One region of the Bacillus sp. 01N45 genome, then DNA from elsewhere that is predicted to be linked to it. Evidence: riboswitches for the same ligand, from Rfam matches in the RefSeq annotation. Region 1 holds a riboswitch; the other holds the start of a gene.

Region 1 (8,322 bases):
CTAAAGATTTGACAAACCCAGCAAATTCATCGGTAGAAATCATATGAGTAAGAACGAGGCGTCTGCCGTCTGGTGTTTCACCGCATAAGACGAATGAAGAAAATTCATATGTTTTGTTTTCTACTACTAATTTTGGGTAGGAATACGTGTCGCTTTTCTTCTTCTTTCCATCAATAGAGATGACGTTGCACTTTTTCTCATTGTTGTCCATGGTGAATCCCTCCTTTCTATTATTTATGGTAGACAAGGAGGGTTTAGAACAATAGAGAAAGGGGAGTTTTTTATGTGTGTAGTAATAGAGTATATTTCGAAAGAAGCTATACCGAAACCTTTATTATTGCTTGCTGATCCAAGTGAGGGGCAAATTGATACATATGTACAAAGAGGGAAAACATATGTAGCTAAGCAAGAGGAGAGAGTTGTCGGTGTATATGTTCTTTTGGAAACAAGGCCGAAGACGATGGAAATTATGAATATTGCGGTTGTAGAGCATTTGCAAGGAAAAGGGATTGGAAAGCAGCTATTAAGTCATGCCGTAGAAACTGCTAAAGGATATGGTATGTCAAAACTTGAAGTTGGTACGGGCAATTCTAGTGTTTCACAACTTGCTTTATATCAAAAATGTGGATTTCGTATTTTTTCTATTGATTTTGATTACTTTTCGAAGCATTATGAAGAAGAGATTATTGAAAATGGGATTATATGCCGTGATATGATTCGGCTTGCAATGGAATTGAATGAGAACGTATAACTTATTTAGGGGGAAGAGAAGATGGAAGTACATAAAGCAATTACAGCACATTCTCGTAAACAAAATGAAAGTGTAAAAGCATGTTTACAATTAGATGCGCAGCGTGAAGCAGCTATTGAAGCAGCCGTATCTCTTGCGTCAAATGGGAAAGAATTTTCGGTTGATGTCATTAATGTTGTAACAAAGCAAATTAATGATCTTGCAAAAAATGGTGTTACACTAGAGCGTAAATATGTTACAGAAGAAATGGTTATGGAGTATGTAAGTCGTTTGCAAGAGAAAGAAGGTCGTTAAAGATGATAGTTACAGTCGAATGGTTACGTGAGCATATAGAAGATGAGAATGTCCGTATAATCGATTGTCGTTTTGATTTAGCGAATCCTAATTGGGGTAGAGAAAAGTATGAGGAAGAACATATTCTTCATGCATTATATTTTGATTTGAATTTAGATTTATCAAGTCCTGTAACAGAACATGGTGGTCGCCATCCATTGCCGAATATTGAGGAGTTTGCAGACAAGCTTTCACAAGCTGGTATTGATGAACATACGACAGTAATTGCATATGACAGTCAAGCGGGTGCAAATGCTTCTCGTCTCTGGTGGTTATTAAACTATGTAGGACATGAGAAAGTATATATATTAGATGGTGGATTTCCAGCTTGGAAAGAGAATGGACTACCGATAACAATGGAAATTCCTGTTGCTATACGAAAAACATTCAAAGCAAATGTACAAGATCATATGCTTGTAACGATGGAAACGGTGAGAGAGAATATTCATGCAGGTGCAGATGTTACGTTAATTGATTCTAGAGAGCCAAAACGTTATGCTGGTGTAGAGGAACTAGTTGATCCAAAAGCAGGACATATTCCGACAGCAGTAAACTATTTTTGGAAGGATGGAATTGTACAATCAGGGCAATTTAAGAATGAAGCTGGGCAACAAGAACGATTCCGAAATCTTTCGAAAGATAAGGAAACAATTGTATATTGTGGTTCTGGTGTTACAGCCTGTCCAAATATCCTTGCATTGAAATTAGCTGGATTCCAAAATGTTAAATTGTATGCAGGTAGCTGGAGTGATTGGATTTCTTATCCAGAAAATCAAATTGCAAAAGAAGAAGATTAATCACTTGCATGCAAAAATAATTTGTATTAAAATAAGGTCACAAGCAAGAAATTGCTCGAAAAACTTTGTATTTTACACATTGGAAACAATGTGATAATATAACGACAAGTAAATAATACATCCTGCGGTGTACGTAACTTATTTATGTCTAAAACCGATGTTAGTTATACGGAAGCTCAATATTTAGCGACCATCATCAAGCCTTCCTTGTGGAGGAAGATGTACGGTAACTGTGAGGGCATCCACCTGCGAGTAGCGGGTTTTTGGACATTTACGAGGAGCGGCACGTGCGGGGGTCTTATTTCAACTAACATTATATAAAATTCCTACGGTGTACGTAGCTTATGCATGTCTTAAACCAATAAGTTTAATATGGAAGTTCAATATTTAAATGTAGCTAACATGCCATCTTTTTAAGAAGGAAGTTACAAACATTTGTGAGAGCATCCACCTGTGAGAGCAGGTTTATGGACATCTAGAGAGAACGGCATATGTGGGGCTATATAAAAACCTTACGTTTTATACGTAAGGTTTTTTTGTTGCATACATATATCTATTTTATCTGGATTCACCTGTGAAGTTTCCATAATAAATATAGCACTTTCTATCTTCATCAATCTCTCTTGAATCTAAAGCGAACTCCATATGCATGCCGTCGCGCTGAATATATATAAGGTCTGAATGAAGAGATGGCAAAATTTCTTCATAGTTCCATACATCTTTCCGATCTATTATGCTTGAACTCGTTTCACTTAGTTCTCTAACCTCAAAACCGATGTGAGAGTATGTAGGATCTGAAGGGTCATTTGCAAACTCTTCTTTTTGAATATATATAACTGCTGTTCCGTCTGGATCTACTGAAGTAGCAGTAACAACATATGTCTTGTTATCCTTTATAAAATATTCACACGTCATGCGTGCGATGATTTCAGAGTTAGAAATATTTGCGTAGCTCCATAAAGCAGGATATCTTTTCGTTTCATCATTAAGTCGATATTCTAAGCGCATTTTATCCCTCTTCTTCCTTTTTCTTCTACTTTATCATGCTATCTTATATAATAGGAATAGAATTTAAAAAGGGGAGTGCGAAGGTGACAAAAACGAAATGGCTAGTAGGTGGTGTCGTAACGTCTTTAATGACTGGCACCTTATTTGGCTGCGCACAAGATCTTCCCCCAAAACCGAATGATAATAGTTGTTCAGATTGGGATTGGGATGATGAACTTGGGGTATGGCAGTGTGATGATAGTAGGTCAGGTTATCGTGGGCATTATTTTTATGGTGGGAGTTACTATCAAAATAAATCCACTTTTAAAAATTCATCGGCGTTTAAATCTTATCAATCGTCTGCGGAATTTAAAGGTGGAATTGGAAGCGGTTCAAAGGGAGGATTTGGGGGCTAACATATGTCGCAATACATAAGAGAACGAAAAGCGTTTTATTCGAAATATCCGAATTTTTGGTCGGATTTATATGAATGTGAGTATAGTTTGTTTCATGTTTTCTCTATAACAAATCAGACTATGAAACAATTGCAATTAGCAACTGAACGAATGGGGAAAATATTTTTTAAGACTGCTAAACTTTTGCGGAATTTAAGTGACGAACAGCTTCTTGAACTTGGGTATCCTCCTGCAAGCTTATCGTTTATTAGAATGAAAGGATTATATCCTGAATCTGTTATTTCACGATTTGATTTCGTTTTAACAAGTGATAACCAAATTAAAATGCTTGAGTTTAATAGTGATACACCAACTTTTATTATGGAATGCTTTCAAATGAATGGAAAAGTTTGTGGAAAACTAGGCTATGATGATCCAAACTTGGGTCAAGAACGATTACTATCTTCTGGTGTTACAAAGGCCGTAATGGAAGCGACAAAGGGAATAGATAACCCAAATGTTGTTTTTACAGCACATCATGAACATATTGAGGATTGGAATACGACTATGTATTTGAGTCAGTTATGCCATGTTGAAAATAAAGTAGTGCCAATGTCAGAACTTAGAATTACAAAAGATGCTTTAGTGGATAGGGATGGAGTACAGATTGATATTTTATATCGCCAAACATATCCGATAGAAGATTTAATTGAGGATCAAGATCCTGAAACAGGAGACTTCGTAGGTGTGGAACTGTTGCAACTTGTAAAAGCCGGAAAGCTTTTTATAATAAATCCTTTGTCAGCATTTTTACTTCAGCCAAAATCAATTCAGTGTCTGATTTGGGGGTTAGCAGAAGAAAAGGCCTTTTATACAAATGAGGAACAACAGTGGATTAAAGAATATATGTTACCTACATATTTAGAACGAGATTTATTTTTGGGAAAAGGTTCTTTCGTTCAAAAACCTTCATTTGGTAGAGAAGGAGACACAATTACCGTTCGCGATAAGGACGAAAATATTATGATTCAAAATGCACACCAAACGTATAAAGCGTCACTGCCGATATTTCAAAAGTATACAGAACTTCCAGTCGTATCTTTGGAAACAGAGAAAGGGATGGAGAAACTGTCGTATGTGTTTGGTTCGTTTTTAATTGCTGGAAAAGCGAGTAGTATCGGTATTCGCGCTGGGGAAAAAATTACGGGGAATGAATCGTACTATTTACCGGTAGGTATAAAAAAGGAGGAAAGTATATGATTAATTTTTTATTATATTTAGCAGTAACACTGGGCCTTTTATGCATTGGTCTGTTCCTCATGGAAGTGACAACGAAAGTAAAAGAATTTAAGTTAATGGCCCAAGGGAATAAGGCGGTAAGCTATGTACTTGGAGGACGATTACTTGGGTTAGCTATTGTTTTATATTCGACAGCAGCTAATTCCATTTCACTTCTTGATATGGTTTCGTGGGGAGCCGTTGGGATTTTGGCTCAAATTATCGTCTTTTATTTAGCTGAGTGGCTTACACCACGCTTTAATATAAACAAAAGTCTTGAAGAAGATAATCAAGCAGTCGGTCTTTTTCTTATGTTTTTATCGCTTTCCATTGGGATTGTAATTGCTGGTTGTATAACTTATTAAAACCTTTACGTTTAGACGTAAAGGTTTTTATTTTATATACGTTAGTTCGCCATACCTTTCGAAAAAATTGTAGGCTACTGTTGACATCTATTTTAAATAAGAGTAACATTTTCTATGTAATAAAAATAAGTCTCTGTTAGGTGAGGCTCCTGTATAGAGAAATGCTACTGCCCAAAAATGTCGAGAGACGCCAATGGGTCAACAGGAATGATCGAATTAAGGTTTTTCTTAACGTAGCTGGTAATGTACCTATGCTATACAGTGCTAAAACTCGGTGAGGGAGAGGTCCGTAGATTTCTAATTGTTTAGGAATCGTTTATTTGTGTATGCCATGACCTTTACTCTTTTCGGAGTAAGGGTCTTTTTGTTACAAATCTATGAGTAACTTCATAGTATAAACTATAAAATTAAACGAGGAGGTGAGGAGCATGTCAAATTCTGACTCGGTTCCGTTACCCATATACTTCAAATCAAAAATATATGATGTAGGCAGGAAACGACTTGTTCCTCCCTCTATATTTATCATAATGTAGCGTTTATATGTATGTTTAAGCGCTAAACACTGTTACGGTAAAGTGGATAAATTGAGAAACAAAGCGTTTCTTCCTATGTTGTACAGGAGGAGACGATAATATGTTATATGCAAACAAAACTGTGGGTAACACGTCATATAAATTAAGTAAAAAATCAATGAAAGAACAAACAATGCTTCAAAAAAATAAAGATTTATTAATTGAAATCGCAACGAGAGATGTAAAATCTGTATTTGCGTATTTTAAAACAACAAGAGACGGATTATCTATGAAAGAGGCACAAAAACGCATTCAAGTATACGGCCGAAACGAATTAATTTCAAAAAGAGCGCGTATTGCGGAAGTAATGATGAAGCTAAGTGGAATGATTCCAGGTTTTTCAAAACAATATGTGCGTGATGGATTACAATGTGAGAAAATTACTGTGTCTCGAGTAGAATGTTCTAGTGTAACAGGTTTAAACGGTGAATTAAAAATGATGAATGTGCCAGTACAAGAGCTTGTTCCTGGGGATATGATTTTTCTTTCAGAAGGTGATACAGTACCAGCAGATGTACGTATCATTTACGCGAATGATTTATTAGTAAATGAATCCGTGCTAACAGGAAAAGATGCAAGTATTGAGAAATTTGAAAGTTGCTATCACCTTGAGCGTAAACGATTTATTCCTTTAAAACGAATGAAAGACTATAATCCACTTGAACTTGAAAACGTATGTTTCAAAGGGACTCATATTGTTGGCGGAAATGCAAAGGCTGTAGTTGTTTCGACTGGGAAAAATACGTATACAGGAATTCTTCATACTTGTTGTAGTAGAACGTCTTAATGTGTAAATGATGCTAAATATACAAAAACAATGTATAATAGACAAAGTTGAAAAAACGTAGAATGGTAATCTATTTATATAACCTTACGTGATGACGTGGGGTTATTATTTTTTTGGTAGGAGAGGGATTATGAAAAAAGTATTATTAGTTGATGGTATGGCACTATTATTTCGTGCTTTTTACGCAACAAGTGTCTACGGACAATTTATGAAACGACAAGATGGTACCCCTACAAATGGGATTCATGGTTATATGAAACATTTATTAACAGCTATGCAAGCAATTGAACCGACACATATCGTAACATGCTGGGATATGGGTAGTACGACATTTAGAACAGAATCGTTCTCGAATTATAAAGCGAATCGTGTAGCGCCGCCTGAAGAATTAATTCCGCAATTTGATTTAGTTCAAGAAATGACTGCGAAATTGTCTATTCCAGTTATCGGTATGAAAGGGTATGAAGCGGATGATTGTATTGGTACGCTTGCAAAACAATACTGTAATGAAGCGGAAGTTTATATTTTAACAGGCGATACGGATTTACTTCAGCTTGTTGATAAGAACGTTACAGTTATGCTCTTGCGCAAAGGAATTGGAAATTACGAATATTACACACCAGAGAAAATCATGGAAGAAAAAGGCGTAGAGCCGTGGCAAATCGTGCATGCGAAAGCGTTTATGGGAGATACGAGTGATAATTACCCAGGTGTAAAAGGTATCGGCGAAAAGACAGCGTATAAATTGATTCAAGAGCATGGAACAGTAGCAACCGTACTAGAAAATGTAGCAACATTAACGAAAGCGCAGCGCACAAAGATTGAAAGTGATTTAGAGAACTTAAATATTTCATTACAATTGGCACAAATTCATTGTGAAGTTCCAATTTCATGTTTACTAGAAGAAGGATTACACACAATGGATGAAGAAAAACTTAGATTCGTTTGTGAAGAAATGAATTGGGGAAGACCTGAAATATTAATCAATATGCTATAGATAGTTTTGAAAGAGGGGTGTTATATAAGTCAAACTTTGACTTATATAACACCCCTCTTTTTGTTTTTAAGAACAGTATAGTAGTAAATAAAATTATATCGAACTCAATTTTAAATATATAAATGTTTCGACAAAATATATTGATAGAAGTTGATGACAATAGCAACTTTTATAATGAAATGAAGCAATTTCAAAATGGTTTTAAGATGATCACATTTTTGTATGTTCACAAAGTTGTCAGAAAATAAATGGAATTTTCATATGAAGTTCAAATGGAATTCACAACAATCAATTATTATAAGGGCACACAGATAATTCCTTATCTTTTATATAAACCATCCCCCAAGGAGGACAATGAAAATGAGAAAAAAGTGAGAAAATCTTTTAAACAATTATTAATTGAAAATAAACAATCACTATTAAATAATAAAGAAAATATGAAAGAAATTGAAGAGAGAATTGAGAAACGACATGTAGCATATAGTGGTGCCAATAATTAAATAAAATAAAAAAGATAGCCTTTAAAGGCTATCTTTTTTATTTTATATTGAAAAACTCTATTCCTCTCTTTAATTTTGTAACTATGCAAGATGTTTTTATAGTGTTTTTCTGTCAATATTATTCATTTTTCGAGGTTGTAATTGGTATATATCAATTTTGAAGATTCACTATCCATAATATTACAAAAAATGTTACAATACATTCAAAATTACGCTATAAAATCATTTTAATATGAAAAATTGGAATGAAAAGAAAGGAGAGGAATATGAATAATGGTGTCGCTTTGAAATGATTATTATCATTTCAGTAGGAGTTGATGTAAAACGATGGATAGGTATGAAGAACTGGATTCTATACGAGGAATTTCTTCATTAATAGTAATGATTGGCCATCATTTAATGATTTTTTCAGTATTTCAAAATTACAGTTATGAAGATAATAAACCATTTGTTATTTATCTATTAAAAGAAACACCTGCTCGTCTAATTTTTAGTAGTGGTAACGAATCTGTTATTATCTTTTTTGTTTTGAGTGGATTTGTTTTGTATAGATCCATTCA
Region 2 (8,322 bases), on a different contig from region 1:
GCCGCTCGATTATTAAAAACATATGTAAATGAAAATAATTTAAAATTAGTACGTGCCAACTTCTTATGGGAAAAAAATAGAATTAATGATTATAGACCTACAACAGGAGTTATCAGTGAAATTATACACTCTTTAGATCTTGTTCAATGGATCAATGGTAATTCACCATTACAATTAAGACATATTCAAGGAGTAAAATCTGATTATTCAATCTCTGGAGATGAAATTCCAGATAGCGTTTCTGTGATGGGTGAAATTAATGGTGCTGTAGTGACAGGATACAGTAGTTTTGTAAACTTATTCAGAAGAAGAGAATTAGATTTTGTTTTTCAAGGTGCTAATAATCAATTAATTTTTGCTCAACTATCTTATGACACACCAAACTGGTATGAAGATTCAGTAAAAATTTGGACAGAAACGAGCACACAATCTGAAGAACTGTTATACTTTAATTCCCTTGAACATGAATATAATGGGGATAGAAAAATAGAACGAATTATAAATGTAGTCAAAGATGTTACTGATTTTGTTATGTTGAAAAAAGAACCTTCTTTTGGTTTTCCAAATCTAAAAGATGCAGTTCGCTTACAGGAATTACTTAATGAAATTGATTCTAAGAAATCGAGCTTTTATAGAGTTAAATATAACAGTTCAGAGAAAAGGGTCTTGCTTAACGAAAAAAGCGGATTTGGACGATTAGGATAAAAAATAGCAAGGAACTTAAAATAAGTTCCTTGCTATTTTTATAAATTCCTGAACATAATAGCCTTCTGCTTGGGTTAATTCTGTAGAATGTTTATAAGATATGTATATATTTCTATAATGTCGATCCGGTAATTCATATATTTTTATATTATCAAATGATTTTAAGAATAGCTTTGGTCCTATAGAAATACCTATTCCTAAATCAATCATTTTCACTATTGTATTGCAGTCACTTATATATGAATGAATCCTAGGCTCTATACTGTGCTGATTAAAAAACTTCTCGACTTGATTTCTGTATGGCGCTGCTGGCATAATAATATTATTTTGATCAAAGAAATCTTTTAAAGAGCAATCTTCAGGAATTAACTTTAAGTCATTTGGTGTTGCTATAACTAGCTCATCTTCCCAAAATGGAACAGATTCACATCCGAATTCCCCGTTAATTGTAAATCCCAGGTCAATTACTTTATTAATAACCCATTCTTGAATTTCATCATAAGTTCCCTCAAATATAATAATTTCAATAAACGGATACAATTTATTAAATTCTTTCATAATTGGAGGTAATATATGTTTTTTTACACTTGTAAAGGCCCCAATCTTCAGTGTTTTAGGCAATAATTCATTATTAAAATTAGTCTCTATTAATTTACGGTTTATTTTTAATATCTGACCAATATACTCATAAGCTTTAGTGCCATGAGGAGTTAAAGTAATTGTTCGACCAGTTCTTAGGAATAAGGACGTTCCTAATTCCTTTTCTAAGCTAGAAATTGCATGGCTTACTGCAGATTGCGTCATGTTTAATTTTTCGGCAGCCTTTGTAAAACTCCCCGTTGTAATAACTGATTCAAAAATTTCATACTTAATAATACTCATGAGTTTTTTTCATCCCTTGCATTAATATTATTCATTTTATTTAATCCCATTCATTAAGTATACTAATATTAACCTACTTAAGCTAGACGAGTAATGATTACCAAATGTTATATTCCCTTAATTTAATCTGCAGATTTTTTAATTACTATGGCATTATTTAATAATTATATATAGCTCAATTATTATAATTGAAAATACAATCTATATAGAGTTATATATAAATTTAATAATCATTCTCTATCTGTATAAAACTAGCAACTAGAGTGTATAAGATTGATAATTTATTTTATTCTTGACAATGTAAAGGTGGCAAAACTATGAAAAAAGTTATTTTTTTAGCTATTGGTATGTTTGCCTTGGGATTCGATGCTTATATTATTGCTGGACTTGTTCCTGGAATTAGTGATACCTATCAAAAAAGTGCATCCCAAGTCGGGCAAGCGGTAAGTATATTTACATTATGTTATGCAATATCCGCTCCACTGTTTGCTTCTCTCTTAGCGGGTAAACCTATAAAAAAAGTTCTATTGATTTCTATAATTATATTTGGTCTTGCAAATGCATTAACTGCAGTATCTCCAAACTTTTCGGTATTCTTAATATCAAGGGCAATTGCTGGTGTTGGTGCTGGATTATTTTCTCCTTTAGCTGTCGCAGGCTCAACTATGTTAGTACCTGTAGAAAAGAAAGGACGAGCACTTGGCTTAACAATCGGTGGCATGAGTATGGGAACTGTATTAGGTGTTCCTATAGGCCTTTATATCGCAGACAAGTTTGATTGGCAATCAGCAATGTGGTTTGTGGTACTACTTAGTTTAATCGCTGCTATTAGTATTCTTAAGTTTCTACCACATGTTCCAGTCACAGCACCACCTGCTATGAAAGAAAGACTTGCAATGTTTTTAGATAAAAGAGTTACTATCACTGTTTTAATAACATTCTTTGCAAGTATTTCAAGTTTAGGTTTATATACCTATCTATCTCCATTACTACAAGATCTTGATAACTCAAGTGATTTAACAATTTATTTATGGGCTTGGGGATTGGGTGGATTATTTGGAAGTATAACAATTGGATATTTAATTGATTACTTCAAAAAACCAAAAACTTTAATGGCTCTTATTTTAATTATTTTAACTGTCTCAGTTGTATGTATTCCGATAATGATTAATCTAACAATTATAAAGTACTTACCATTTTTCATATGGGGAGCAATGGGATGGGCATCAGGAGCACCACAGCAACATATTTTATTATCCTATCAACCTAAACATGGAAGTGCAGCCGTGGCCCTCAATAGTTCCATTAACTATCTAGGAAGTTCGGTAGGTGCCACATTAGGTGGAGTAGTAATTTCTCTTGGAATGGGGACTATGGCTCTAATCTACTTTGCGATAATTTCTATGATTATTTCATTAGGCCTACAATTTTATAGCATGAGAAGTAATACCTTTAAAATAGCTACTACTAAAAAAGCTGTTTAAAATAAATCTATTACAGTTATAAAATATAGAGATGGGTATTAATTAATCTGCATCTTTTTATAGAGAAACAAAAAGAAGACGGTTCTTTTGAAACCGTCTTCTTAAAATAATAATACCATCTATCATATACCTAGTTATTTAATGTTTTTTTATTAGAGAATTTGATTAAACCATTTATATTTCTATCATTCCTCTATTATTTCATATTCATCTGAAATAATATTTTAATCCCACCATATTTATAAATAAGCACCGATTTTTATATTAAATTCTTTATTTTATCTAGTTATCCCGAAAAAACAGGCTTTCAGATTCGTTTGTATCATCTTTTAAACACCACGACAATATTAAAACATGTACAACAACTTAAATGTCTATTTTAAGTTGTAAAGGTGTTTAAAAAGAAAGCGACTGTTTTTAAACGGTTTTGCTAAGAAATTTCTATTTACTATAAGCTAATCTTTCCATTTTTTTCCTTGATTTCTTCTAAGTCCTTTTTAACTCCCTTTTCTTTTGTAATATGCTTCATTTTTAATGAATGTAATTAGTATACATTCATTATACTTATTTTAACTTTTTGAAGAATTTCCATATGATTGAGTGTTTCTATAAGCACTTCATTAATATAGATTAAATGGTAAAAGTATTAATTTAAAACCTCTTTGGATGTTAGTCTTTAAACTTTAATTAAACCTTCATTTTCTTAGAAATTTATAAATCAGTTGAAATATTTATATCAAATTCATCTGGTATTTTAGCATCTATTTTTTTCCCATCTATTGTCATCCTTATTTTCTGTTTCGGATTTGCTGTTACCACCCAAGCATTAGGTAAATAACGATCTTCATGTGATAATGTAGAAGGTGAATTTATAACCTTTCCTCCTAAATATAGAGTAGCAGAAGAACCACCATCCATAGCCATTGCATTTATAGCACCTTTTTCATATAGAATATCTTGACACTCTTTTAACGTAGCCCCTATACTATGCCTCTGTCTACCGTCAATGACTAGAAACATAATTGTGCCATCTTCTTTTTGGGCCATAATACTTCGTGGGGCAGAACCCCAACCACCGTCTCCTTCTGTAATCATTTTTTCTCCATTTACAATTAACTGTGGCATAAATCCTGCTGCTGAAACGACTTGTTTATCCAAAAGTTGTTGGGTAGAATAATTTCCTGTTATCATTTGCCCAAACTTTGTTAAACCCGTAATAATTGTAGGGGTATTTCTATCCATATTCGTATCAATAGCTTTCCCATTTTCTATTACTATTCCAGTTGCAACATTTCCTCCACCCCTTCCTGTTTCATCAGCAAATCCACTTGCATTCACAGCCACAAGTGCATGATTACGCTTTGCCATTACGCTAATTTTTTCTCCTCTGTTAGCGCCCTGGGTTCCTTGATGGCTAACAAGTTTAACATTGAAGGGATTGCTAATAGTAACTAATTTTCCTTCAAAAAGAAAGCGACTATCTTTGTTACTTTTAATCGTTTCTACATCAATTTCTAATGGCTGATTTTTAAATTCTTCTAATCTTTTTCCTGCTATTTTTTTATAAATATGCTCATCACTATTTGACCATTTTGGATGATTAATTCTATCTTGCAATTTATCTAGTTCCTTTTGGGATAGGAATGTATACTTCGCATATTGTGGATGCTGAGAAGTTAGTATACTCCCAGCCATTGTTATGCGAAGCTCTCGGCCATAGCTAGTACCAAATAATATTCCTGTTCCGATAAGTATGAAAATAGACAATAGAAGCAAAATTCGTTTGAAAATTTTTCTGAGATGTTTCATAGTTTTATCCTCCAACATTCATTACATTCAATAAATCCATTAAAATATTATTTACCTCAAGACAAAAGTGTTTGATCTTCTCATTCCTGAATTCTTCACTATATTTTAGTAATCAAGGTAAAATACTTATTCCCTATTTCGTTTTTATTTCAGTGTATATTTACAAATTTAATAACGTTTTTGCAACCATGAAATAAATTACTAATCCTGTTCCGTCAACAAATGTTGTAATAAATGGACCTGAAACAACTGCAGGATCTAGTTTTAATTTTCTTAGAATCAAAGGTAAAACAGCTGCTACAAGAGAGGCCCAAATAACAATAAATAATAAAGTAATTGCTACAACTTGCGCAACTTCTGTTCCAACTCCTAACATATAAGCACGAGTGAGCCCAGCTATCCCAAGTGCAAGTCCAAGAAGCATACCAATTGCAAATTCTTTTTTCATTACACGGAAAATGTCTTTAAATTTCACCTCTCCAATACCAATTGCACGAGTAATTGTTGCTACAACCTGTGTTCCTGTATTCCCTCCAGTACCTACTAATAATGGAACAAAGAAAGCAAGAGCAACTACAGTTTCAATTTCGTCTTCAAAATACTTTAATACTGTACCTGTATATGCCTCAGCAACAAAAAGAAGTAATAACCATGGTAGACGTTTTAGGAAAATGCTCCAAATACTAGCTTCAAAGTAAGATTGATTCAATGGTTCACTTCCGCCTAACTTTTGAATATCTTCTGTAGCTTCTGCTTCCATAACATTCATTACGTCATCAAATGTTATAATACCAATCATTTTATTATTTGCTGTTGTCACAGGTATTGCTGCTAAATTATAATTCAGTAGCTTTTTTACAACTTCTTGTTGATCAACTTCAGCTTGTACTGAAATTACCTCTTGAATCATGATAGTAGATAATATCTCTTCATCTGCTGCTAGTAATAACTCATGTATGGAAACGATTCCCACAAGATAACCATGACTATCAAGAACATAACTATACGATATTGATTCTACATTTTCAGAATGTTCCCTAATGTACTTCAATGTCATTTTTACTGACCAATTTCCTCTAACTGCAACAAAATCACTTGTAACAAGACTTCCTGCCGTTTCAGGTTTGAAAGTCATCAATTTTTTTACGTTATGTTTTGTAATTTTATCTAGATACGCCATTAATTTAGCCTGTTTTTCCGGATGAACCGCTAGCAGTAAATCTACTAATTCATCAATCGGTTGTAAAGTTAGTAACTTTTTAGCTTTATTTTCAGATAAGTGAATTAAGATATTATATTTTTCTTCTACACTCATATATTGAAGAATTTTAGAGCTTTTTAATACAGGAATCGTATTTAGCAATACGACTTGATCTTCAATTGAAAACCGTTTTACTTCTTGCGCAACATCAAACGAAGGAAGACGTAAAACCTTCTCTGCATCCAAATTATTTTGGGTTACAAGTAATTCATTTAATAATTTCTTCATGTTAACTCCTCCTCATATTGCTAAGGGAGACTCTAGAGTTTCATGAGTGGTTTTGTTTTATTTTATCTGTCTTAGATTTTTTATTAGAGCAATAATAGTTACATTGCAATCAATTCATTAATTAGAATTACCTCCTTTTTGAATATAGACAAGATAAAAATAAATAAAATTAAACAGAAAAACCTTTACTCAAAAAGGAGTAAAGGTTTTTTCACAATACAAATAAATGATTATTAAGACAGCTCTGCCAAAATCACAGAGGTGCCTTTCTATCAAATCGTATACCACTCCCTCGTTGAGTTTTAGCACTGTATAGCATAGGTTTTTATAACCAGCTACATTAAGAAGGGCCTTAATCCGACCGTTCCTGTTGACCCATTGGCGTCTCTCGACATTTTTGGGCAGCAGCGTTTCTCTATACAGGAGCCTCACCTAACAAAGTTTATTGAATTACTTCAAAATTTAAACCAGAATTTAATTTTTGTCAACTCACTTTCAATTCCATTCTTAAAAAAATCTTCTTTTATGATTAAAATCTTCTTTACTGTTTATCAAATTTATATGCTTAAACTACTTAATCAAACTATACACTACAAGTCTAAAATATGTACTTATACGGAATGATTACATACATTTTCTCACAACATTTCTCAAAAGATTATAACGCTATAAAACATATAATTTTAGCAATACGGTTACTTGACAAGAAAAAAATATATATTTATGCTTGCTACACGAAACAAATACATAAAATTTATACCGCTGAACCTGTTAGGTGAGGCTCCTATACAAACACAGGCTATTGCCCAAAAATGTCGAAAGACGCCAATGGGTAGAACAGGAATTGTCGGGTTAAGGCTCTTCTTAAGATAGCTAAGTGATGAATTTTCATTACTTTACGTTGTATAGTGCCAAAGCTCTACTAGGGGGAAAAAGCCTTATTTAGTCATGCCATTTTGAATCCCCCTAGTTACATATTAGGGGGATTTTTGCGTAAGAAAACAGGGGGTAAGTGATAGAATTTTCCTAAACAAAAATCCTATTTAGTAATTGACGAGAACAAGGTTTTATTCATTAGCAAATGCAATATTATGTTTTGTTTTAAATCAGGAGGATATTAAAATGAAAAAAATATTAAAACTGGATTATCTATTGCTCCTCCCTCTATTCATAACATGTACTTTAGGTATTATCATGATGTATAGTGCGAGCTCCATTGTCGCTGTCCAACATTACGGTTATAACAGTAGACATTTTGTTGATTCTCAATTAACAAAGCTAATTTTAGGAGCAATAGGGTTAATAGTTTGTGCCATACTCCCATATGAAATATGGAAAAAACGAATAGTCTCAATCTTTATTATAGTTGGTGGGATTTTTTTATTAATTATGGTTTTATGGAAAGGAAAAGTGGTAAATAATGCTCAATCATGGATCTTTGGAATACAACCAGCTGAATTTCTTAAATTAGGAACAATACTCGTAACAGCCCGTTTTTTTGCATTACGACAAGAACAAGCTAAAAACAGCTGGAGTGGTAACGGAAAACTTTTATTTTTTTTAGCTACAATTTTTTTTCTTATCTTTAAACAACCAAATTTAGGATCAGCACTTTTAATATTAGGTATAGGTTTTAGCATATTTCTTTGCTCAGGAATACATATAAATCTACTAATCAAAAGAACTGCTATTGGTTCTATTTTGTGGTTACCTATTTTATATTTTTTAATTCAATATAGTTTGTCAGAAGTTCAAAAGACACGTATTACTACGATTTTTAATCCCTTTGTTGATGCACAAGGAAATGGATACCAGCTTGTAAATTCTTTTATTGCCATTGGCTCTGGAGGAATCACTGGTCGTGGATTTGGAAATAGCATACAAAAAACAGGGTATCTTCCGGAACCACATACTGATTTTATAATGGCAATAGTTTCTGAGGAACTAGGATTT

The links. Region 1 has a riboswitch for magnesium ahead of AC1DMU_RS08115 (P-type ATPase actuator domain-containing protein). Riboswitches for the same ligand answer to the same signal wherever they lie in the genome.
Region 2: another riboswitch for magnesium. It lies ahead of mgtE (magnesium transporter); the one in region 1 lies ahead of AC1DMU_RS08115 (P-type ATPase actuator domain-containing protein).

The regions. Positions count from the first base shown of each region.
Region 1 is NZ_JBFTQW010000003.1:79,786-88,107, reverse strand. Features, by position in the region: gene AC1DMU_RS08165 (DUF3931 domain-containing protein) at 1-211, opposite strand, end outside; gene AC1DMU_RS08160 (GNAT family N-acetyltransferase) at 284-751, shown strand; gene AC1DMU_RS08155 (YpbS family protein) at 773-1,045, shown strand; gene AC1DMU_RS08150 (sulfurtransferase) at 1,048-1,881, shown strand; RNA gene ssrS (6S RNA) at 1,998-2,180, shown strand; RNA gene ssrS (6S RNA) at 2,202-2,385, shown strand; gene AC1DMU_RS08135 (hypothetical protein) at 2,440-2,889, opposite strand; gene AC1DMU_RS08130 (hypothetical protein) at 2,973-3,284, shown strand; gene AC1DMU_RS08125 (glutathionylspermidine synthase family protein) at 3,288-4,523, shown strand; gene AC1DMU_RS08120 (DUF350 domain-containing protein) at 4,520-4,906, shown strand; M-box (ykoK) riboswitch at 5,032-5,197, shown strand; gene AC1DMU_RS08115 (P-type ATPase actuator domain-containing protein) at 5,540-6,265, shown strand; gene AC1DMU_RS08110 (5'-3' exonuclease) at 6,396-7,262, shown strand; gene AC1DMU_RS08105 (FbpB family small basic protein) at 7,634-7,762, shown strand; gene AC1DMU_RS08100 (acyltransferase family protein) at 8,090-8,322, shown strand, end outside.
Region 2 is NZ_JBFTQW010000018.1:53,823-62,144, forward strand. Features, by position in the region: gene AC1DMU_RS27300 (Gfo/Idh/MocA family protein) at 1-705, shown strand, start outside; gene AC1DMU_RS27305 (LysR family transcriptional regulator) at 721-1,587, opposite strand; gene AC1DMU_RS27310 (MFS transporter) at 1,905-3,071, shown strand; gene AC1DMU_RS27315 (phosphodiester glycosidase family protein) at 3,783-4,880, opposite strand; gene mgtE (magnesium transporter) at 5,041-6,369, opposite strand; M-box (ykoK) riboswitch at 6,651-6,816, opposite strand; M-box (ykoK) riboswitch at 7,130-7,306, shown strand; gene AC1DMU_RS27325 (FtsW/RodA/SpoVE family cell cycle protein) at 7,492-8,322, shown strand, end outside.